4 regions of the Photorhabdus antumapuensis genome follow, and region 1 is predicted to be linked to each of the others. Evidence: predicted binding sites of a transcription regulator. Region 1 holds the regulator's gene; each other region holds the start of a gene.

The links. Region 1 encodes PurR, which represses purine synthesis genes. Its sites were predicted from a motif close to CANGCAAACGTTTGCNTG; they were not measured.
Region 2: a site for PurR is predicted at 2,430-2,447, ahead of purM (phosphoribosylformylglycinamidine cyclo-ligase). Genes of this name have one in related genera too.
Region 3: a site for PurR is predicted at 2,669-2,686, ahead of glyA (serine hydroxymethyltransferase). Genes of this name have one in related genera too.
Region 4: a site for PurR is predicted at 1,668-1,685, ahead of purE (5-(carboxyamino)imidazole ribonucleotide mutase). Genes of this name have one in related genera too.

The regions. Positions count from the first base shown of each region.
Region 1 is NZ_JAHZMK010000018.1:41,875-48,226, forward strand. It holds gene KZ793_RS07975 (hypothetical protein) at 71-523, shown strand; gene KZ793_RS07980 (Grx4 family monothiol glutaredoxin) at 689-1,036, opposite strand; gene purR (HTH-type transcriptional repressor PurR) at 1,765-2,790, shown strand; gene punR (DNA-binding transcriptional activator PunR) at 2,797-3,705, opposite strand; gene punC (purine nucleoside transporter PunC) at 3,853-5,049, shown strand; gene cfa (cyclopropane fatty acyl phospholipid synthase) at 5,632-6,352, shown strand, end outside.
Region 2 is NZ_JAHZMK010000010.1:53,335-59,686, reverse strand. It holds gene KZ793_RS02370 (AbrB/MazE/SpoVT family DNA-binding domain-containing protein) at 1-149, shown strand, start outside; gene uraA (uracil permease) at 294-1,586, opposite strand; gene upp (uracil phosphoribosyltransferase) at 1,658-2,284, opposite strand; gene purM (phosphoribosylformylglycinamidine cyclo-ligase) at 2,511-3,551, shown strand; gene purN (phosphoribosylglycinamide formyltransferase) at 3,548-4,186, shown strand; gene speG (spermidine N1-acetyltransferase) at 4,293-4,862, shown strand; gene ppk1 (polyphosphate kinase 1) at 4,926-6,352, shown strand, end outside.
Region 3 is NZ_JAHZMK010000007.1:30,853-37,204, reverse strand. It holds gene cpoB (cell division protein CpoB) at 1-437, shown strand, start outside; tRNA gene KZ793_RS00735 (tRNA-Lys) at 585-660, shown strand; tRNA gene KZ793_RS00730 (tRNA-Lys) at 696-771, shown strand; tRNA gene KZ793_RS00725 (tRNA-Lys) at 807-946, shown strand; partial or broken gene hmpA (NO-inducible flavohemoprotein) at 1,235-2,428, opposite strand; gene glyA (serine hydroxymethyltransferase) at 2,796-4,049, shown strand; gene KZ793_RS00710 (3-phenylpropionate MFS transporter) at 4,366-5,511, shown strand; gene treR (trehalose operon repressor TreR) at 5,563-6,352, shown strand, end outside.
Region 4 is NZ_JAHZMK010000012.1:67,718-72,389, reverse strand. It holds gene purK (5-(carboxyamino)imidazole ribonucleotide synthase) at 1-1,058, opposite strand, end outside; gene purE (5-(carboxyamino)imidazole ribonucleotide mutase) at 1,055-1,585, opposite strand; gene lpxH (UDP-2,3-diacylglucosamine diphosphatase) at 1,734-2,456, opposite strand; gene ppiB (peptidylprolyl isomerase B) at 2,467-2,961, opposite strand; gene cysS (cysteine--tRNA ligase) at 3,230-4,615, shown strand.

The DNA.
Region 1 (6,352 bases):
CGATCACCAGCCGGAGGAAGAGATATCGTGCACCGGAGTTCTGGGCAACTTCGCCCCTTCATGACGTTTCGTGCACAGGACTGCTGACGAAACCTGTTCAGAAGTTGGCTGCACATCGGGCTGTCAGCCCTGTGAACTGGTGCAGTCGCCTTCTGAAAATGACATCAACTATCATATTCATACAGAGTCAATAAAAACGAACATTATTCCCGCTCTGGAGATTAACCCAAAAGCAAGAAATTTTGCTTATGCTAATGAGGCCGATATATTGAATCTGGCTTTGTTTGGCAAGACAGCCAGTGACTGGCGCAAAGAGAACCCGGAACTAAAAGGCAATATACGGGACTATGCCACACTGGAACAGCTTGTCGTGTTATCTAATTTAGAAAGCTTCAATGCTGAACTTATCGGGCAAGGCCTCTCTACCAACGACAGGTTCCAAAAGCTGAATCGCGTTGCGGTCAGTCAAATGGAGATCCTGATAGAAAACAAATCCATTGAAAAACTTAAACAATTAAAATAGGCCGTTCATGCGAATTGGGTATATATACCCTTCATCTTTCAAACTACTGCTTTGTTGGCTGCTTCCACTCACCCCAGTCACATCGTTATCTATGCTCCTGGGGATTCGTTCACTTGCCGCCGCGCTGCAACTCGAAATCTATTAGGTATATAAGTGATGAAAAAATTACTCTGTCGCGTTTTCGTCCTGAGAACGATATTTATCAGCAGTTTCTTTGATTAATGTTTGTAACTCACCACGCTGATACATTTCAATGACAATATCGCATCCACCTATCAATTCACCTTCCACCCAAAGCTGAGGAAAAGTTGGCCAATTAGCATATTTTGGCAATTCTGCACGAATATCTGGATTTTGCAAAATATCTACGTAAGCAAAACGTTCACCACACGCAGATAAAGCTTGAACCACCTGCGCAGAAAAGCCACAACTTGGCAATTTAGGAGAACCTTTCATATACAATAAAATCGGGTTTTCTTTAATTTGGCGCTCAATCTTCTCAATAGTCGTCATTTTTATTTCCTTTAAACCAACAGTATGTTGATAACCAACATCGTCACAATATTGCGGAGAATACCATTTTCTCTCATTAATATGCATCCTGATCTTTTCTTATCCTGGCACAAATGACATCATTTCCACTGTTATTTATCGTAGAAATTGTTAAGATGACCATAAACTTACCGACACAGCAGTGAAAAATTTTTAGTTCTGGGCGTTAATTAACTGGGCATTTGTTGCAAAAAATCTGGCTTAACAACTATCAGATTAATTTATTATTATCTGTTTTAACACGCAAAGGCAAAGGGCAGATAAACCATTGAGACTATCTGCCCAATTACCCTTCAACGTAAAGCCCAATTTTTAAATCATCCAATCAGTTCAAAATATCAGGCAAAGATCAAGCAAAGAGCGGCAAAAATGGCAATCATCACCAACGTGCTGACAGCAGTAAATAAACCAAGCTTCAAATCGGTATTCATAAAGCCTCCTCAGAATAAAAAGTTTATAACGACAAAAACCAGTCTATTGAGATGGTTAATTGCCCTTACATAAGGAAAAGCATAAATAGCGATTACCACACATTTTATAACACTGATTATTGCTTTCACTTTTGAGCCAGATCAGACAAAATCCAGGATTTATCGCTAACTTATTGCCAGCCCCTCTATGTAAAGGGCTAGCAAGCGATTAACAAAGCGTTTTAAATTTAGACCAAAAGGTCAGGAGTCTTTCACCTCATGGCAACGATCAAAGATGTGGCTAAGCACGCTGGCGTCTCAACCACCACCGTATCCCATGTTATTAATAAAACCCGCTTCGTCGCTGAAGATACTAAAGCTGCTGTTTGGGCTGCTATTAAAACACTGAATTATTCACCCAGTGCCGTTGCTCGCAGTCTGAAAGTTAACCACACAAAATCGATCGGATTACTGGCAACGTCCAGTGAAGCCCCCTATTTTGCTGAAGTCATTGAGGCTGTTGAAAACAGTTGTTATAGCAAAGGCTATACGCTGATTTTATGTAACTCACACAATAACATTGATAAACAGAAAGCCTATCTAGCCATGCTGGCACAAAAACGTGTGGATGGACTGCTAATTATGTGTTCAGAATATCCGGAACAGTTGTTGGGAATGTTGGAAGATTATCGCAATATTCCAATGGTCGTCATGGATTGGGGACAGGCCAGAAGTGATTTCACCGATACTATTATTGATAATGCATTCCACGGCGGTTATCTGGCTGGTCGTTATCTTATCGAACGAGGTCATCGTGATATTGGTGCGATCCCCGGCCCTCTGGCACGAAATACCGGAGGCGGCCGTCATCAAGGATTCTTAAAGGCATTAAAAGAAGCTAACATTCCGATCAGAGAAGAGTGGATTATTCAGGGGGATTTTGAACCAGAATCGGGCTATAAAGCCATGCATCAAATCCTGAATCAAAAACAGCGCCCAACTGCGGTTTTCTGCGGCGGAGATGTTATGGCCATGGGGGCTATTTGTGCTGCTGATGAATTAGGATTACGCGTCCCACAGGATATTTCTGTCATCGGTTATGACAATATACGCAACGCTCGCTATTTCTCTCCGGCATTGACCACCATTCATCAGCCAAAAGAACGATTGGGGCAGATGGCGTTTTCCATGTTACTGGACCGAATAATCAATAAACGTGAAGATGCACAAACTATTGAAGTACATCCACGCTTGGTTGAGCGACGTTCTGTCGTGGATGGTCCATTTATCGACTATCGTCGTTAATCCGCTTTATTCATCTTGAAGCCATTCAGCATTAAGAGTTTCACTATCGCCAAGATAGTCAAGCAGCCAACTTAATGCTGGAGAATGGCTGTTTTGAACCCATGCCAAACAACATGGACTGTCTGGTAAAGGCTGTTCCAATTCCAGCACGGCTAGTTTATTCTGCCGAATAAGCGGCATTGCCCTATGTTCAGGCACCATTCCCACACATAACCCTTCGTTTAGACAAGACAGACCAGACTCCCAATCAGGCACCACCAATCGGCGCTGATTATCCAGATTCCAAGTGTCACGCTTCGGTAAATTACGGGATGTATCTTCAAGGCACAAACTTGGATAAGGCCGCATTTGGTCATCAGATAGCGGACCCGGCAACTGGGTCAGCGCATGGCCTGCGCTAACCACACATAGCCAGGGCATAAACCCCATATCTCGGAAACTATATCTTTCCCCGACTGGAACTACCCGGGTTGCACCAATTGCAACATCCACTCGACTATTCACCAGTGCGTCCCACACACCATTAAACACTTCCTGATGAATAAAAAGTTCTATATCAGGAAAATGGTGGTAAAAATCAAGAATAAGCTGGCGACTACGCGCTGGTTTGACAACGAGATCAATTGCAATACTAAATTGCCCTCGCCAACCGTTTGCAACTTGTTGACACTGGTGACGAGTGTCAATCATTTTTTTGATAACAGAACGAGCTTCTTTAATAAAAATAGCGCCTGCCTCAGTTAATTCCACATCCCGATGACGACGCTCAAACAACGAAACAGCAAGCCACTCTTCCAGTTGTCTTACAGTATAACTGATCGCAGAAGGGACACGGTGAAGCTCCGATGCAGCGGCACTAAAACTGCCTGTTCTGGCAACCGCATCCACGACTTCAAGTGAATATTCCGACCACATAATTTCACCTTTCAATTTTTTTCACAGCACTATGCAAATATTACCATTTCACAAGTAAAAATCACGACATATAGAATATGTGTCAATATTGTTATCTCCCTATCACTGCAAATTATTTCAATCATGACATTCAAAGAGAGTAATCAAATGAAAAACTCAAGTCAGTTCATGTTCTACCTTGCAGGCTTGAGTATGCTAGGTTATCTGGCTATTGATATGTATCTGCCAGCATTCGGCACTATGCAACAAGAATTAGAGACATCGGCAGAAGCAATCAGTGCCAGCCTAAGCATCTTTCTTGCAGGTTTCGCCTTTGCTCAACTTTTGTGGGGGCCTCTTTCAGATCGCTTTGGCAGAAAACCGATTATCATCACCGGGCTGTCCCTGTTTTCTATTGGCTGTCTGGGTATGATGTGGATAACAGACGCCACCCAACTTTTAGTTTTGCGTTTTATCCAAGCCATAGGTGTTTGTTCAGCCGCAGTCTCATGGCAAGCATTAGTGATTGATCGCTATGAGGCCAATCGTACCAAACATGTTTTTGCAACGATTATGCCTCTGGTTGCGCTCTCCCCTGCCCTGGCACCTTTGATGGGAGCCTGGCTGTTACAACACGGCGGCTGGCGCATGATTTTCCTAGTCTTACTGACAATCACATTATTACTGTTGTTTTTTACGCTGTTCTTGCAAGAAAATCGCAAAAACCGTGAAACTCAAGCGCCAACAAATAATGTCTCTTTCCTTACTCTACTGAAATCACCGCTATTTAATGGCAACGTTCTGATATTTGCATCATGCAGCGCCGGCTTTTTTGCCTGGTTAACAGGCTCACCTTCGATTCTCGGAAAGATGGGATATACCCCGGATGACATCGGTCTGAGTTATATACCTCAAACGCTGGCCTTTATCGTTGGAGGTTATGGATGCCGCAGTATTTTAGCCAAAATAAAAAGTGAGATTATTTTCCCTTATCTGTTAATTGGCTATGCTGTCAGCATGATTGTGCTCTATTTAATTGCAAAATTTAGCGAGCCAACTCTATTCACCATTCTGGTACCTTTTTGCTTTATGGCTGCGATGAATGGTGCGTTATACCCAATTGCAGTAGCAAACGCTTTATCCGCTTATCCACAAGACAGTGGAAAAGCCACTGCATTACAAAACACGCTTCAATTAGGACTCTGTTTTATTGCCAGCCTGATTGTATCAGCATTTATCAGCAATCCACTTATATCCACAACCACTGTCATGGTTTCTACCGTTGTTCCGATGGCATTAGGATATTTTATACAGCGGAAAAAAAACACTGATCGCCGCATTCAAACAGTTGAACAAAATTCCTGATATTAATCAGATTGTTATATATACCTAATAGATTTCGAGTTGCATCGCGACGGCAAGGGAGCGAATCCCCGGGAGCATAGATAACTATGTGACCGGGGTGAGTGAGTGCAGCCAACAAAGAGGCAGCTTGAAAGATAACGGGTATAAATAAAGGCTGCTAATTATCAATTAATTGCAGCCTTTATTTATTAATTGATAAAACAATTTTACGCTTTTATACTCAATACGTTCCCTATTATAAATAACCTGGAATTTGAGGTTTTCAGTAGCAATGACTGCCCCCATTAAACTCATGGATTAGTCATCTTTAAGATTTTTTACTTTGATTCTTTGTTATTTTTTGCATTTTGCGTCTTAGCATCCTGCTTTATTAGCTAAGTGCCTATCCCATAGGCGTAATTGTTGCAGGCAGTTTGGACACGGACAGCGCGGAAAAACCGGAGCGTACACGTAGTACGTGAGGATTTTGAGCACTGCCCAAGTTCGCTCTTTATGGCAAAGAAGGGCAAATAAAATAGCCCTATTGGGATAGGCAGTAAAACGAGCTCCTCAATATTCCATCACATTAACGTTGGAGAGTATATGAGTTCATCCTGTATTGAAAACCCGAAAACAGCCATTAACTCCTGGCAGAGAATTGCCAATGAGATGCTAAAAGAAGCAGGTATTCAAATTAATGGTCACAATCCTTATGATATCCAGATAAAAAATCCTAATTTCTATAAAAGAGTTTTACAACAAGGTTCGGTAGGATTAGGTGAAAGTTATATGGATGGCTGGTGGGATTGTGAGCGGTTAGATATTTTCTTTTATCGCGTTTTACGCGCTGGATTAGAAAATAAAATGCCTAATAATTTCAAAGATACGATGAGAATCGCAATAACCCGCTTACGTAATCTACAAACGCCAAAACGGTCATGGATTGTCGGTCATCAACATTATGATTTAGGAAATGATCTTTTTACCCGTATGCTTGACCCTTATATGCAATATTCCTGCGGATACTGGAAACAAGCTGAAACACTGAAACAAGCTCAGCTTGATAAGTTGAAACTTATCTGCGAGAAATTAGAACTCTCTCCAGGTATGACCCTGCTGGATATTGGCTGTGGTTGGGGTGGGCTATCGGCTTATGCTGCTAAAAATTATGGTGTTTCCGTAACAGGTATAACTGTTTCAGCCGAACAACGGAAATATGCACAGAAACAATGTAAGAATCTGGATGTGAAGATCATTCTGAAAGACTATCGGGATTTACATGAGCAATTCGACAAAATTGTTTCTGTCGGTATGTTTGAACACG
Region 2 (6,352 bases), on a different contig from region 1:
TAAACATTAATATCAGTGAAGAAGGATTAATTATTCGAAAAGCCGTCAAGAAACGATTAACCGAGTCTGACTTATTAAATAGCTTATCCGCTTATACTGCGCATGCTGATGAACTGGCAGTTCCGAATCACAAGGAGCTCAATTACTGATGTTTGTTCCTAAACGTGGAGATATTTGTTGGCTTGCTTTCAAACAAAATCTCCCTTACGAATAAAATGATAACCATCATCCCCACCTGTTCATAATGAAAATGACTCCAAGCAGGGAGAAATCAGTTCAAGTTTATTGCCCTGTTATTTACCGTGCTTAACAGACTCAACGGAAGATTCAATATACCGTTCTTCTGGGCGAAAGACAGCAATCAGACGGAAAATCAAACTTATACCGATACCGACAATCGTTGCCAGCGCCATGCCTTTGAGTTCAGCAACACCGATATTAATTTTCGCCCCACTGACACCAATGATAAGAATAACGGAAGTCAGGATAAGATTTTGTGCTTTATTGTAATCCACTTTGGAATCAATCAACACCCGAATACCTGACGCGCCAATAACCCCATAAAGCAACAGCGAGACACCACCCATGACCGGAACCGGCACGGCTTGAATTACCGCCGCCAGTTTACCGACGCAGGAGAGCAGAATCGCCACTACCGCAGCGCCCCCAATAACCCAGGTACTGTAAACTTTGGTAATTGCCATGACGCCAATATTCTCGCCATAAGTCGTATTCGGCGTTGAACCAAAGCAACCGGAAATCACGGTTGAAAAACCATTTGCGAACATAGAACGATGCAACCCCGGCTCTTTTAGCAAATCTTTCTTTACAATATTCGCCGTTACAACCAAATGACCAACATGTTCAGCTATGACAACCAGCGCCGCAGGCAAGATTGTCATAATAGCGAACCATTCAAAACGTGGTGTATAAAAAGTTGGCAATGCAAACCACGGTGCTTCACGTACCGGCGTCAGGTCAACTACGCCCATCAGGAACGCCAATGCATAACCTACCAATACGCCAATGAGAATCGGGATGATAGCCAGGAATCCTCGGAACATAACTGAACCAAGAACGGTTACCGCCAACGTTACCAGAGAAATGGTCAATGTTGTTGAATCAACATCGGCACCTTCTGCCGGACGCAAACCCGCCATATCAGCCGCCACACCCGCCAGTTCCAGACCGATAACAGCAACAATCGCCCCCATTGCCGCAGGGGGAAACAGCACATTAATCCAACTTCGCCCTGCCACCTTAACAATCAGTGAAACCAGACAAAATAGCACACCGCACAGAATAAACCCTCCCAGAGCCAATTCATATCCCAGAGGCAACAACAATAAGACCGGTGAAATAAAAGCAAAGCTCGATCCCAAATACGCCGGAACCTTTCCTTTACAAATCACCAGATACAACAATGTACCGATACCATTAAATAGCAGAACTGTCGCCGGGTTGATTTTAAACAAAATCGGCACCAATACCGTCGCACCAAACATAGCAAAAAGATGTTGGAAGCTGAGTGGAATAGTCTGTAAAAAAGGAGGCCGCTCATCTACCCCTATAATGCGACGGGTCATCTTATTTATCCTCTTAATATTATCGCGTCAGAACCAAAAAAAGCCGACTTAAAAGTCGGCTAGCTAACCTATTATTTCGTACCAAATATTTTATCGCCTGCATCCCCCAAGCCAGGCACAATGTATCCCTGTTCATTGAGTCTTTCATCAATAGAAGCCGTATACAGTTCCACATCGGGATGGGCTTTTTCCAGCGCGGCAATACCTTCGGGAGCAGCCACCAAAACCAGCACTTTAATCGACTGACAACCTGCTTTTTTCAATAAATCGACAGTTGCAATCATGGAACCACCGGTTGCCAACATGGGGTCAACCACCAGCGCCATACGTTCATCAATATTGGAAGCCAGTTTCTGGAAATAAGGGACAGGTTCTAAGGTTTCTTCATTACGATAAACCCCTACGACGCTGATCCGGGCACTGGGAACATTCTCCAATACACCATCCATCATACCCAATCCCGCACGCAGAATCGGTACGACGGTTATTTTTTTACCTTTAATCTGCTCAACTGCTACTGGGCCACACCAGCCATCAATAGTGACTTTTTCTGTTTCTAAATCAGCAGTTGCTTCATAAGTCAAAAGGCTTCCAACTTCTGCGGCCAGTTCACGAAAGCGTTTGGTGCTGATATCATTCGCTCGCATCAGGCCGAGTTTATGTTTAACAAGAGGGTGATTCACCTCAACGATCTTCATGGACCTCTCCTACTGTATGTCATGTCGCCAGCAGACAAAAAAACCGCGAGATTATACCTTCTTTTACCCATAACACCACTACCAATCCGTTGATTTTCATCAAACATAGCCCAGCTTGCCGAGAACTGAGATCCTAAACAAGAGTCTCGCAAACGTTTGCTTAGACTGTTAGAATTGTTACTATTCTGTCTTAATTTATCAAACGCAACCGCCTTGGGGGCTTCGAGTGACCAACAAAACCTCTCTCAGTTATAAAGATGCTGGTGTCGATATCGACGCCGGTAATGCCTTAGTCAACCGTATTAAAGGTGTTGTAAAACAGACCCGTCGCCCAGAAGTGATGGGCGGTTTAGGTGGATTTGGCGCTTTATGTGCATTACCACAAAAATACCGCGAGCCAATTCTGGTTTCTGGTACTGATGGCGTGGGTACCAAGTTGCGTCTGGCAATGGATCTCAAACGCCATGACACGATTGGTATTGACTTAGTTGCAATGTGCGTCAATGACCTGGTTGTTCAAGGTGCAGAACCCCTGTTTTTCCTTGATTACTATGCCACCGGGAAACTGGATGTTGATACGGCTGCCAGCGTTATCAGCGGTATCGCAGAAGGCTGTCAATTATCCGGCTGTGCTCTGGTTGGTGGCGAAACCGCAGAAATGCCGGGGATGTACCACGGTGAAGATTATGATGTTGCCGGCTTCTGCGTTGGCGTGGTTGAAAAATCAGAAATCATTGATGGCAGTAAAGTTCAGGCGGGTGATGCCTTGATTGCCCTCGCCGCCAGTGGCCCTCACTCAAACGGCTATTCTCTGATACGCAAAATTCTGGCCGTCAGCAACACCGATCCAGAAGCAACAGAGCTTGAAGGTAAATCACTGGCCGATCACCTGCTCGCCCCGACAAAAATTTATGTGAAATCTCTTTTATCCTTGATTGAACAGGTTGATGTTCACGCTATTGCTCATCTAACCGGTGGCGGTTTCTGGGAAAATATTCCGCGTGTCCTGCCTGAAAATACCCAAGCACAGATTAACGAATCCAGTTGGCAATGGCCGGCCATATTTAATTGGCTGCAACAGACTGGCAACGTTAGCCGTCATGAAATGTACCGCACATTCAACTGTGGTGTCGGGATGGTAATTGCATTACCACCAACAGAAGTTGAGCACGCGCTTGAATTACTTAATACCGCCGGTGAAAAAGCCTGGCAAATCGGTACTATCGCAACTCTGAAAGAGGGTGAACAACAGGTTGTTATTCAATGAAAAATATCGTTGTACTCATCTCTGGCAGTGGCAGCAATCTCCAAGCGGTGATTGACGCCTGCCAGCAGAACAGAATCAATGGGCAGGTTTGCGCGGTATTGAGCAATACCGCAAATGCTTACGGTCTGTTACGCGCTAAACAGACGGATATTCCCACCCATGTTATTAGCCCGAAAAACTATGCAGATCGTCAGGCTTATGATGAAGCGCTAAAACACGCGATTGATCAGTATCAACCAGATTTGCTGGTCCTCGCGGGTTATATGCGTATTCTGACGCCAGATTTTGTGCAACACTATCTTGGCCGCTTGTTAAACATTCATCCTTCTCTATTACCCAAATATCCTGGCCTGCATACTCACCGCAAAGCGATAGAAAACGGAGATACAGAACACGGCACTTCCGTCCATTTTGTCACAGAAGAGTTGGATGGCGGCCCGGTGATCCTACAAGCTAAAGTGCCTATTTTTGCCGGTGATCAGGAAAATGAGGTTGTTAAACGGGTTCAAACTCAGGAACACAGCATCTATCCATTAGTTATCAACTGGTTTGTCGAAGGGCGCCTAAGTATGGTTAATGGCAAAGCGTATCTGGATGGAAAGATTCTCCCTCCAGAAGGCTATGCCGCAGAATAATCTATTTATTAACGGCTAATTACAGTACAGTGCTGTGGTAACATACCCGGCACTGCGAACTATTATTAATTATGTTCCTTTTTTATTAAAAACACTGAGGTGTCAAATGTCTGGTGGTTCTCATACTCCACCTGTTAGGTTACGCCCCCTTGAGCGGGAAGATCTGCCTTTTATCCATCAATTAGATAACAATGCTAGCGTCATGCGTTACTGGTTCGAAGAACCTTATGAAGCTTTCGTTGAACTGTGCGATCTCTATGACAAACATATTCACGACCAGAGCGAGCGCCGATTTATTATCGCAAGTTCTGACGCCAAAGTTGGTTTGGTTGAATTAGTCGAAATCGACTATATCCACCGCCGGTCAGAATTTCAGATTATCATCGATCCCGCCTATCAGGGCCAAGGCCATGCAACCAAAGCGGCAAAACTGGCAATGGAATATGCATTTTCCGTACTTAATCTGTATAAACTCTACCTGATTGTTGATAAAGAGAATATCAAGGCCATTCACATCTATAATAAGCTAGGTTTCTATATTGAGGGCGAATTAATAGACGAATTCTTTATTAATGGCAGTTACCGCACAGCCATTCGCATGTGCGTTTTCCAACATCAATATTTTGCATCCAAGGAAGATGAAAAAATGAGTCAACAATTACAGACCATAATATAGCGACAAACGACGCCCCGTCGTATTCAAAGTTTTAATACTTTTACCTCAACACCTGGAGTAACAATGTCCCAAGACAGGCTCTATACCGAGAAAGAACTTAGTTGGTTATCATTCAACGAACGTGTGCTTCAAGAAGCAGCGGATAAGAGCAATCCATTAATAGAACGGATGCGGTTCCTTGGTATTTACTCCAATAATCTGGATGAATTTTACAAAGTCCGTTTTGCTGATGTGAAACGGCGGATATTAATTAATGAAGAACGAGGATCGGCCACTAGCGCTCGGAATGTATTGAAAAAAATTCAGGCTAAAGTGGCTAAAACCGATCAAGAATTTGATGTACTGTACAATGAATTGCTACTAGAAATAGCTCGCAATCAAATTTTTCTCATCAATGAACGACAAATTTCACCCAATCAACAAATCTGGTTACGTCAATATTTTCGTCAACATCTGCGGCTACACATTACGCCAATTCTGATCAATCCAGAAACCAACCTGGTTGAATTTCTGAAAGATGATTACACTTATCTGGCAGTTGAAATTGTCCACGGCCAGAATATTCAATATGCGCTATTGGAAATTCCGTCAGATAAGGTGCCACGTTTTGTTAACTTGCCGCCTGAAATGCCACACCGCCGCAAGTCAATGATCCTGCTAGACAATATTATGCGTTATTGTCTTGATGAAATTTTCAAAGGCTTTTTCGATTATGATTCACTGAACGCCTATTCAATGAAAATGACCCGTGATTCTGAATATGATTTAGCAACAGAGATGGAATCAAGCTTGCTCGAACTGATGTCATCCACGCTGAAACAACGGCTGACAGCGGAACCAGTAAGACTCGTTTATCAGCGAGAAATGCCAGATGAAATGGTGGAATTACTGCGTAGCAAACTTGGCTTATCAAACAATGACTCGGTGATTGCTGGCGGACGCTATCACAATTTTAAAGATTTCATTAAATTCCCCAACGAGGGGAAGAGAAATCTACTCAATAAACCTTTGCCGAGATTACGACACACCTGGTTTGATAATTTTCGCAATGGTTTTGATGCGATTCGTGAACAAGATGTGCTGCTCTATTATCCCTACCACACCTTTGAACATGTGCTGGAATTATTACGCCAGGCTTCTTTCGACCCAAGTGTACTTTCCATCAAGATCAATATTTATCGAGTAGCAAAAGACTCCCGCATTATTGATTCCATGATCCATGCTGCCCATAACGGTAAAAAAGTGACCGTTGTAGTTGAATTACAGGCACGATTTGATGAAGAAGCCAATATTCATTGGGCCAAACGGCTAACCGAAGCGGGTGTACATGTTATTTTCTCAGCACCGGGACTAAAAATTCACGCAAAACTGTTTTTTATTTCCCGTCTGGAAGGTGAGGAAATTGTTCGCTATGCCCATATTGGTACCGGTAATTTTAATGAAAAAACGGCTCGCCTCTACACCGACTACTCCTTGCTGACAGCAAATCC
Region 3 (6,352 bases), on a different contig from region 1:
CAAATACCGCTTCTTCAACGGCAAGTAATCGTGGCAATCAGGCATCATCATCTGTCGGCACGGGCGGTGAGAAGGGTGATTATGACGCGGCTGTTCATTTGGCAGTGAATACCAAAGAGTATGATAAAGCGATTGTGGCCTTTCAGAATTTCGTGAAGAGTTACCCAAAATCGAGTTACATGCCTAATGCTAATTACTGGTTAGGGCAACTTCACTATAACAAGGGTAAGAAAGACGAAGCCGCTTATTACTTTGCTACGGTAGTAAAAGAGTATCCTAAGTCGCAGAAGAGTGGTGAATCGCTTTATAAAGTTGGTTTAATCATGCAAGACAAGGGCCAAAAGGATAAAGCGAGATCGGTTTATCAGCAGGTCATGAACCAATATCCTGGTTCGAATGCGGCTAAATTGGCGGAGAAAAAGCTTTCTACGCTGTAATTATTGGCCCCGGAAGGGCGTAGTAATACATTTTCGGGGTTAATCGAGTGCTTAATAAGCATTTAAACGTAATTTGAAAAAATAATCATTGCGTGGCGCGGAGAAATCAGTAATATATGCCGCCGTTGCCGAGAGAAGTCACAAGATGGGTCGTTAGCTCAGTCGGTAGAGCAGTTGACTTTTAATCAATTGGTCGCAGGTTCGAATCCTGCACGACCCACCATCTTGAGGCTTCATTCAAAACAAATTCCCCTAGATGGGTCGTTAGCTCAGTCGGTAGAGCAGTTGACTTTTAATCAATTGGTCGCAGGTTCGAATCCTGCACGACCCACCATCTTAGAGCTTCATTCAAAAACGGATTCCCTAGATGTGTCGTTAGCTCAGTCGGTAGAGCAGTTGATTTTTAATCAATTGGTTGCAGGTTCGAGCCGAGCGAAGCGAGACAACAGCGCGTGAGCGCTGGCCCGAAGGGCGAGGCCATAGGCCGAGTCATCCTGCACGACCCACCATCTTAGAGCTTCATTCAAAACCAACGGATATACATTACGGAATAAACAGGTTTTCCCTGATCGCCTAAGTGTCGGCTAGATGCTTTTGAAATCAATGGAGCTGACATCCAATGGGGCCGGCTCCATGATAAACAAACGCCATAAAGTCTCTAAAATAGTGATGAACTGGTTTTTTCAGTCATATTAAGCACATTCAATATACATGAATATTAGAGCCCATAAATTTAAAGATAGTTTCTGTTCAGTTCACTTTATTGGCTATTATCACTGTAATATTAAGTTGAAAATTTAAATCACTTTATGTGGACCAAAACATTCATAGTGAATAAATTGTTTATCAATTCCCATATCTAATAACTGTTTCGCTACATATTGCATAAAGGGGACTGGACCACAGAAATAGAAATGCATTCCTTCTGTTTTCAATGTCTCATTCAGAACCGTCAGATCCATAAAACCTTTGTGTTGATAATGAATACCTTGTTGATCTTCATCTCTTGGTTCTCGATACCAAATTGTGCTAGCAAAATTCGGCATTGCCTGCGCAATCGCTGCGACTTCATTGCTAAACGCGTGATGGCCGCCGTGTTCCGCCGCATGTAACCAATTAATCTGGCTATTATGGTTTTGCTGGTGGAGGTGATGCAACATGCTCATCATGGGAGTCAGGCCAACCCCCGCTGAAATCAGAGTAACCGGCGTCTCTGGCTTAATATCGAGGAAGAAATCGCCGCGTGGAGCGGCCAGCCAGACGGTATCACCTTGTTGTAGTTTATCGTGCATATGGTTGGAAACGATTCCTTGTGGTTCACGTTTAATTGCAATCCGGTAACTGGAGCCGTTTGGTGCTGCCGTCAGTGAATACTGGCGAATTTCTCGGTTAGCAAAACTATCATCTTCCAAATAAATGCTCAGATACTGGCCAGGTTTGTAATCCATCACTTTCCCGCCATCTTGTGGTACAAATTCAAAGCTACAAATGACATCACTTTTTAGCTCTTTCCGGCTGATATGGAATGGACGCCAGCCACGCCAGCCGCCGTCTGTTGATTCACCACTATGATAGATTTGCTCTTCACGATTGATAAAAACATCAGCGAGCACACCATAAGCTTTTCCCCAGGCGTCCAAAATTTCATTTCCCGGCTGGAACATTTCATCCAACGTTGCCAACAGGTGAGTACCGACAATCTGATAATGCTCTGGTTGAATATTCAGACTAGCGTGTTTATGAGCGATTTTTTCCACTGCGGGTAGTAGTACTTCTAAGTTATCAATATTGGCTGCATAGGCGCAGATCGCATTGAACAAGGCTTCACGCTGATCACCATTAAGTTGATGGCTCATATTAAAGGTGTTTTTCAACTCAGGATTATGTTTAAACATCCGCTCATAGAAATGTGCTGTCAGTTTTGGACCAGTAGCAGAAAGTAGTGGAATAGTTGATTTGACAGTTGCAATAGTTTGGCTATCCAGCATAGTGAAACTCCTGAATTTCTTTCAAGTGGGTAACGAAAGTTATAACATGTAATTTAAATGCAACTTATACTCTTTTGGGGACTTTGTAAATATAGCGTGTGGTCTTTATGGTGAAAAAAATATTCCTAAAAGATATTTACACTAAGGAAAGGACTACTTTAGGTCATAAATTCCGACAAAAGAGGAAAAATGCAGCGTAATTTTCATTACACTATTTAGGACATAGACTTTGCTTGTAATGGATATGCAATCGTTTGCGTAAAATATTTTGTCAAGACTATCTCATTCGGTGAAAAGGGTTTACACTGTGTGCCATTCGGCCCTTTGGGGGTGTTGTTTGAAGAGAAGTTAGCTGAGTCAGGAGAACCCAATGTTAAAGCGTGAAATGAATATTGCTAGTTATGATCCCGAACTATGGCAGGCGATGGAGCAAGAAGTTGTTCGTCAGGAAGAACATATCGAGTTAATTGCTTCTGAAAACTATACCAGCCCAAGAGTTATGCAGGCACAGGGCTCTCAACTTACTAACAAATATGCTGAGGGTTATCCGGGTAAACGCTACTACGGTGGTTGTGAATATGTAGATGTTGTTGAACAGTTAGCTATCGATCGTGCTAAGGCACTATTTGGTGCTGATTATGCCAACGTTCAGCCACACTCTGGTTCTCAGGCGAATGCGGCCGTTTATATGACTTTGCTGCAACCGGGCGATACGGTTCTGGGGATGAATTTGGCACATGGCGGTCATTTGACTCACGGCTCTCCGGTTAACTTTTCTGGTAAGTTATACAACGTTGTACCTTATGGTATCGATGAAAGCGGTAAAATCGATTATGACGATATCGCGGCACAAGCTCAAAAACATCAGCCAAAAATGATTATCGGCGGTTTCTCGGCTTACTCTGGTGTGGTTGATTGGGCAAAGATGCGTGAAATTGCAGATAGCATTGGTGCTTATCTGTTCGTTGATATGGCACACGTTGCTGGCCTAATCGCCGCAGGGGTGTACCCTAACCCGGTTCCTCATGCTCACATCGTCACTACCACGACGCATAAAACACTGGCGGGTCCACGTGGTGGTTTGATCCTGGCGAAAGGTGGCGACGAAGAGTTGTATAAAAAACTGAACTCTTCTGTATTCCCTGGTTGTCAGGGTGGTCCTTTGATGCATGTTATTGCAGGCAAAGCGGTGGCATTGAAAGAAGCAATGGAACCAGAATTCAAAGCATATCAACATCAGGTTGCTGATAACGCGAAAGCTATGGTTGAAGTGTTTTTGGCACGTGGTTACAAAGTAGTTTCTGGCGGTACAGAGAACCACCTGTTCCTGCTGGATCTGGTTGATAAAGACATCACCGGTAAAGATGCTGATGCTGCGTTGGGCCGAGCCAACATTACGGTAAATAAAAATAGCGTGCCTAATGATCCGAAAAGCCCATTTGTCACTTCTGGTGTGCGTGTTGGTACGCCGGCGATTACCCGCCGTGGCTTTAAACAAGCAGAAGCGCGTGAATTAGCTGGCTGGATGTGCGATGTATTGGACAACATCAATGATGAAGCGACCATTGAAACAACTAAGCAGAAAGTTCTGGCTATTTGCGCAAAATATCCGGTTTACGCATAAATTAAAATTTCAATAAGTCATTATATACCCTATGGATTTCAAGATGCATCGCGACGGCAAGGGAGCGAATCCCCGGGAGCATAGCGAACTATGTGACCGGGGTGAGTGAGTGCAGCCAACAAAGAGGCAACTTGAAAGATAACGGGTATAAAACCTGCTCCGGCTAACATTGTTTGCTTAAGTGAGAAATTGAAGAGTGATGTGTGGATTTTTCCTGAGAAATATCCATTTCAAGATAACTCTCAATATCTTAATTGCTTGAGTTAACCAAGTTAGTTAAGGGCGGGTTTTTTGCATTTTTTACCAGGGAGGACTAATGGTTATTCGATCGACGCGCTGGCTGGCGTTAGATTATTTCACGTATTTCTTTTCTTACGGGATATTTTTGCCTTTCTGGGCAGTCTGGCTCCAGGGTGAGGGAATAAAACCCGATATGATGGGGATTTTATTGGGTGCTGGTTTGGTTTCCCGTTTCCTGGGGAGTTTATTAATCACGCCTACCGTTAAAGATCCCGCAAAACTTATTTTTGCGTTGCGCATATCGGCATTACTAACCTTTATTTTCGTTGTTGCCTTTACATTAGGAAATCATTGGGCGTGGCTCCTGTTCGTCATGATTGGCTTCAACCTATTTTTTTCGCCGATGATGCCATTGAGTGATGCGCTGGCAGGAACATGGCAGAAACAATTTCCCTTTGATTATGGGAAAATACGCGTCTGGGGTTCAATTGCCTTTATTATCAGTTCAGCATTAACCGGGGAATTAATTTCTGTCTGGGGACATCGTGCCATCCTCATCACGATATTGTTTAGCGTCTTCTCTACGTTGTTGGTGACATTACTTAGTCCCTCTATCATGCCTGTTGGTGAAACTAAATCTACCAAAGTGGATGTTGTGTCATTTAAACAGTTGTTGTCTGAAAAATCGGTACGTCGATTCCTGTTATGTGTGGCTTTATTGCAGGGAGCCCACGCGGGATATTACAGCTTCAGTGCGATTTACTGGGAAAAGGCAGGTTATTCTGCCTCGGTAGTCGGTTATCTCTGGTCATTGGGCGTAGTGGCTGAAGTGATTATTTTTACTTTGAGTAATAAATTATTTCGGCGCTGGAGTGCCCGTAATCTTCTATTGCTTTCTGGTATATGTGGTGTTGTTCGTTGGGGATTGATGGGAACATTCACTTCATTACCGGTGTTGATTATCGTTCAAATCTTGCATTGTGGTACGTTCACTGTCTGCCATTTGGCAGCGATGCGTTTTATCGGTGCGAGAAAGGAAGGGGAAATTGTGCGTTTGCAAGCGGCCTATTCTGCACTGGCAATGGGGGGCGGTATCGCTGTCATGACGGTAATTGCCGGATTTATGTATGATTATCTTCACAGTGGAATTTTCTGGATGATGGCCTTAGTTGCTTTTCCTGCTATATTCTTGCGACCACAGGTTAAAGCTTATAATTATTAACAATATTTTTGTAAGAAACTAAAGACCTCAATAATATTTTTATGAGATATTATGTCGAATAAATTAACAATAAAAGATATCGCCCGCTTGGCTAATGTCGGTAAATCAACAGTCTCGCGGGTATTAAACAATGAAAATAGTGTAAGTCCACAAGTACGTGAAAGAGTTGAAGCGATTATCCAACAAAATAATTTTATTCCATCTAAATCAGCAAGAGCGATGCGAGTAAAGAGTGACAAAATCATTGCCTTAATTGTGTCACGTCTGGGATCTTTTTCAGAGAATTTATCGATAAGTACCATGTTACCCCTGTTTTACCAGCATGGTTACGACCCTATTATTATGGAAAGCAATTTTGATCCACAGCTTTTACAGGAACATCTACGTCAGTTGGCATTACGTCATGCAGATGGCATTATTTTGTTCGGTTTTACTGGATTGTCAGAAGAGTCTCTTTTCCCTTGGCGGGACAAAATAGTGGTATTTGCCCGTGAATATACGGGTTTTTCTTCTGTATGTTATGACGATATTGGTGCTGTCCGTTTATTGATGAATGAATTCTATCGGCGGGGGCACAGAGATATTAGTTTTCTTGGCGTAGATGATTGTGATACCACGACAGGTTTTCTTCGCCATCAATCCTATCTAGCTTGTTGTGAACAGCAAGATTTGCGCCCACTTTCTGTTCAATGTGATTTAAGCTATCAGAGTGGGTTTCAGCATGTTAATAAGGTATTGAGAGAGAAAACAACAGCTTTAATCTGTGCAACCGATAGTTTGGCGTTAGGTGCATATAAATATTTGCAGCAAAATAATCGGGAAGATATACAAATAGGTAGCA
Region 4 (4,672 bases), on a different contig from region 1:
TCAAGGCCACTCTGATATTCAGATGGCAACATGGGGATAAGTTTCTGCAATGTATTTTTTAATTCATTTTTATCAAAGTGAGAAAGATTAAGGTGACCCACTTTGCGTGCGGGGCGAACTTCTTTCTCATACCAATGTAAATGTACCAAGGGCAAACTAAGCCATTGTGTATTGATATCTGTACCAATCAAATTGATCATAACTGACGGCGCAGTGACTTCTGGCCGAGGTATGGGCAAATCCAGAATAGCACGGAGATGTAATTCAAACTGGCTGATAGATGCGCCGTTTTGAGTCCAATGACCACTGTTGTGAACGCGCGGTGCGAGTTCGTTGATCAGTAAATTATCATCGACAATAAAACATTCCATTGCCATCACGCCGACATATTTCAACTCGTGCATAATGGCTGACAACATACTTTCGGCTTGTTGTTGTAAATGGTAATGCTGTAAATGGCAATTTTCCTGAGGAGAGACAATACTGGCACGGAGAATGCCATTTTGATGCAAATTTTGCGCTAATGGGTAGAATACACAATCGCCATTCTTATTGCGGGCACCTACCAATGAAACTTCGCCAGAGAAAGGAATTGCTTGCTCAGCAATACATTCACCATAAATATCGGCGGGTAATTCTGTTTCATTTCCAGGACGAATACGCCATTGCCCTCGGCCATCATAACCACCAATGCGGCGTTTAACGATAACGAAATTACCGAGCTCAGAGAATAATTGCGGCCATTGGTTGGTATCAGACAATAATTGCCACGGAGCAGTTGCTAGCCCAAGGCTATCCATTAACTGCTTTTGTGGCAGACGATCAGCCAGACGGGGAAAAATATCTCGATTCGCGAAAGCCTTATGGCGGGCTAGTTCTTGGGTAAGGGCCGTTTCCGGCCAGCGCTCAATTTCAGCGGTAATAACGCTATTCTGATAAGGAACCGCTTCCGGTTCTGCATCCAGACCAACAGGGTAAACTGTGATGCCTAAAGGTTCTCCCGCCTGACGTAACATGCGACCGAGTTGACCATTACCTAATACACAAACTGGCTTCATGCTTCCTCCCGTGGATCGGGATTGTCGAGTACATCCTGAGTTTGTGTTTCACGCCAGTGGCTGAGGCGTTTCAGTAAATCTTTATCATGACGAGCCAGAATCTGTGCGGCCAATAGGGCTGCGTTTGCCGCGCCGGCTTTCCCAATCGCAAGCGTGCCGACAGGAATCCCTTTTGGCATCTGTACGATAGAGTAGAGACTGTCTACCCCATTCAGCGCAGCGCTTTGTACCGGTACGCCGAGAACCGGCACCAGCGTTTTAGCAGCCAGCATGCCAGGTAAATGAGCGGCACCACCGGCGCCAGCGATAATGACATCAAAACCATTTTGTTCAGCTTGGTGGGCAAAACTGAATAGTTTATCGGGCGTACGGTGAGCAGAAACAATTTCAACATGAAAAGGTACATTAAGAGAAATGAGAATATCAGCCGCGTGCTGCATAGTCGTCCAATCGCTTTTAGAACCCATGACAATGGCGATTTTGGCATTGTGTTGAGTTGTTCCTGCTAAATCAGGTTGGGCAGTCATAAATCAAATGCTCCTGTGCTTTAACGTCCACCAGAATGAAAATAACGCTTTAAGGCCGCGGATCATATCATGCTCACAAGCTAAGGAAAACGATTGCGTTACTTTATACTTTCATTAGTGATACCCGGATGTGGGTGTTCCTGGTTAATCAGAATGGGAAAGAGATGAGATCGATTGATTTATCCGTTATTTTGAACATTGATCCCTGATGATGCCATGCACCAAGTACACCACGGTAAACGGTTTTATCATGCAGAGGAATTTCATGTACAAAAGGGCGGTGGGTGTGTCCATGAATCATCCAGTCAGCTTGATACCGCTTAAAAGTGTCAATAATAGCTTGCTGGTTTACATCCATAATGGCTTCGGATTTTCTGCTGTTGACCGATTGGCTGTTTGCTCGCATTTTGACGGCAATTTTTTGACGGATAGACAGAGGTAATAATAGAAACAGACGTTGGATCCACGGGGTATGAACCCGCTTACGATATCGTTGATAACCTTCGTCATCAGTACACAAGGTATCGCCGTGCAGAATAAGCACTCGCTTACCGTACAGTTCCAGTACTTTTTCCTGTGGAAGCAATATGATGCCACTCTCTTTAGCAAAGCGCGAGCCGAGCAGAAAATCACGGTTACCATGAATAAAATAACAGGTAACACCTTGTTGTTGCACGGTTTTTAATGCGCTAGCGATTTCACGGTGGAGAGGGTTGTTATCATCATCGCCAATCCAGTAATCGAACAGATCGCCGAGAATATAGAGGCTATCTGCCTGAATAGCATCCTCACGCAAGAAACGCAGAAAACCGGCAGTGATTGCCGGTTCATGTTCGCTGAGATGTAAATCCGCGATAAAAAGTGTGCACATATACAGAGAATTATTCGCTGACGGTTACTTTTTCGATGATAACATCTTCGAGTGGTACATCTTGGTGCATCCCGCTGCGGCCGGTAGAAACGCCTTTGATTTTCTCAACAACATCCATACCTTCAATTACTTCGGCAAAGACGCAGTAACCCCAACCATCAGGGCGCTCAGAACGGAAGTTCAGGAAATCATTATCAACAACGTTAATGAAGAACTGCGCCGTTGCTGAGTGTGGATCGTTGGTGCGAGCCATTGCCAAAGTACCACGGTTGTTTTTCAGACCGTTATTGGCTTCGTTTTTGATAGCTGCATCAGTCGGCTTTTGTTTCATACCAGGTTCGAATCCACCACCCTGAATCATGAAACCGTTAATAACACGGTGGAAAATAGTATTATCGTAGAAGCTATTGCGGCAGTAGTTCAAGAAATTCTCAACAGTTACAGGAGCTTTATCGGCGAAAGTATTGATTACGATATCGCCAAAATTGGTATGGAAAGTCACCATAATTGAAATCCTAATAATAGTTTTGATTAACCCAGTTTAGGGCATTTGGACCAGGCGGCTTTTATATCACATCTACCATAATGAGTCAGTACCTATTAGTTTCAGTGGGCTATATTGATCGCCAACCTTGCAAAGCGCTTAATATCAGGTTTCAATATCCTATTGGACTATGCCATATCGAGCATGTATTGATAAGATAAAGACATAAATCCAGAATTATCAATTCGTTATTTTTAACACACGTACAGTGAATTTACGGAAAATCTCGATGCTAAAAATTTTCAATACCCTCAGCCGTCAGAAAGAAGAATTTAAGCCAATCCATCCAGGGAAAGTCGGGATGTACGTGTGTGGTATCACGATTTATGACTTGTGCCATATTGGTCACGGCAGAACCTTTGTTTCTTTTGATGTGGTTGCTCGTTATCTGCGCTATTTGGGATACGATTTAACTTATGTACGCAATGTGACCGATGTTGATGACAAAATCATCAAACGTGCGGCAAAAAACAGTGAAAGCTGTGATGATCTGACCGGTCGTATGTTGGCGGAAATGTATAAAGATTTTGATGCGCTGAATATCTTACGTCCTGATCTGGAACCTCGTGCGACCCGGCATATCCCGGAGATTATTGAGCTGACCGAATCGTTGATAAAACGTGGTCATGCTTATGTCGCAGATAATGGTGATGTCATGTTTTCCGTCGAGAGTGATCATGATTACGGGTTGCTTTCCCGTCAGGATCTCAGCCAGTTACAAGCAGGGGCGCGAGTGGAAGTGGCTGATGTTAAGCGTAACCCGATGGATTTCGTATTGTGGAAAATGTCCAAGCCTGGGGAACCAAGCTGGGAATCGCCGTGGGGAGCGGGCCGTCCTGGTTGGCATATTGAATGTTCTGCCATGAACAATAAACAGTTAGGTCATCATTTTGATATTCATGGTGGTGGGGCTGATCTGATGTTTCCGCATCATGAAAATGAAATTGCGCAATCTACTTGTGCCCATGATGGCCCGTATGTGAACTATTGGATGCACTCTGGGATGGTGATGGTGGATAAAGAGAAGATGTCCAAATCGCTGAACAACTTCTTTACTATCCGTGACGTATTGGAATATTACGATGCCGAGACGGTACGTTATTTCTTGCTGTCAGGCCATTACCGCAGTCAGCTTAATTATACAGAAGATAACCTAAAGCAGGCCCGTACTGCACTTGAACGACTTTATACAGCTCTGCGAGGTACAGATGCTTCTGTACAGCCGGCCGGTGGTGAAGTATTTAAAGCGCGTTTCATTGAAGCAATGAATGATGATTTCAATACGCCAGAGGCTTATTCGGTACTGTTTGATATGGCACGTGAAATCAACCGTCTGAAATCAGAAGATATTGACGCAGCGAATGGCTTAGCGGCTGAATTACGCAAGTTGGCAGGTATTTTAGGTTTGTTGCAACAACAGTCGGAACAATTCTTGCACTGTGGTGTTCAGGCTGACGATGAAGAGATTGCTAAAATTGAAGCACTGATTAAGCAGCGTAATGATGCACGAAAAAATAAAGATTGGCCGTTGGCAGATTCTGCTCGTAATCAGTTAAATGAGATGGGTATTGAACTGGAAGATGGGCCGCAAGGGACAAGCTGGCGTCGTAAGTAAGCCTGATAGAGTACAACTGCCTTGATAATTAGGCGGCTCCCTTTTAGGGAGCCTGTC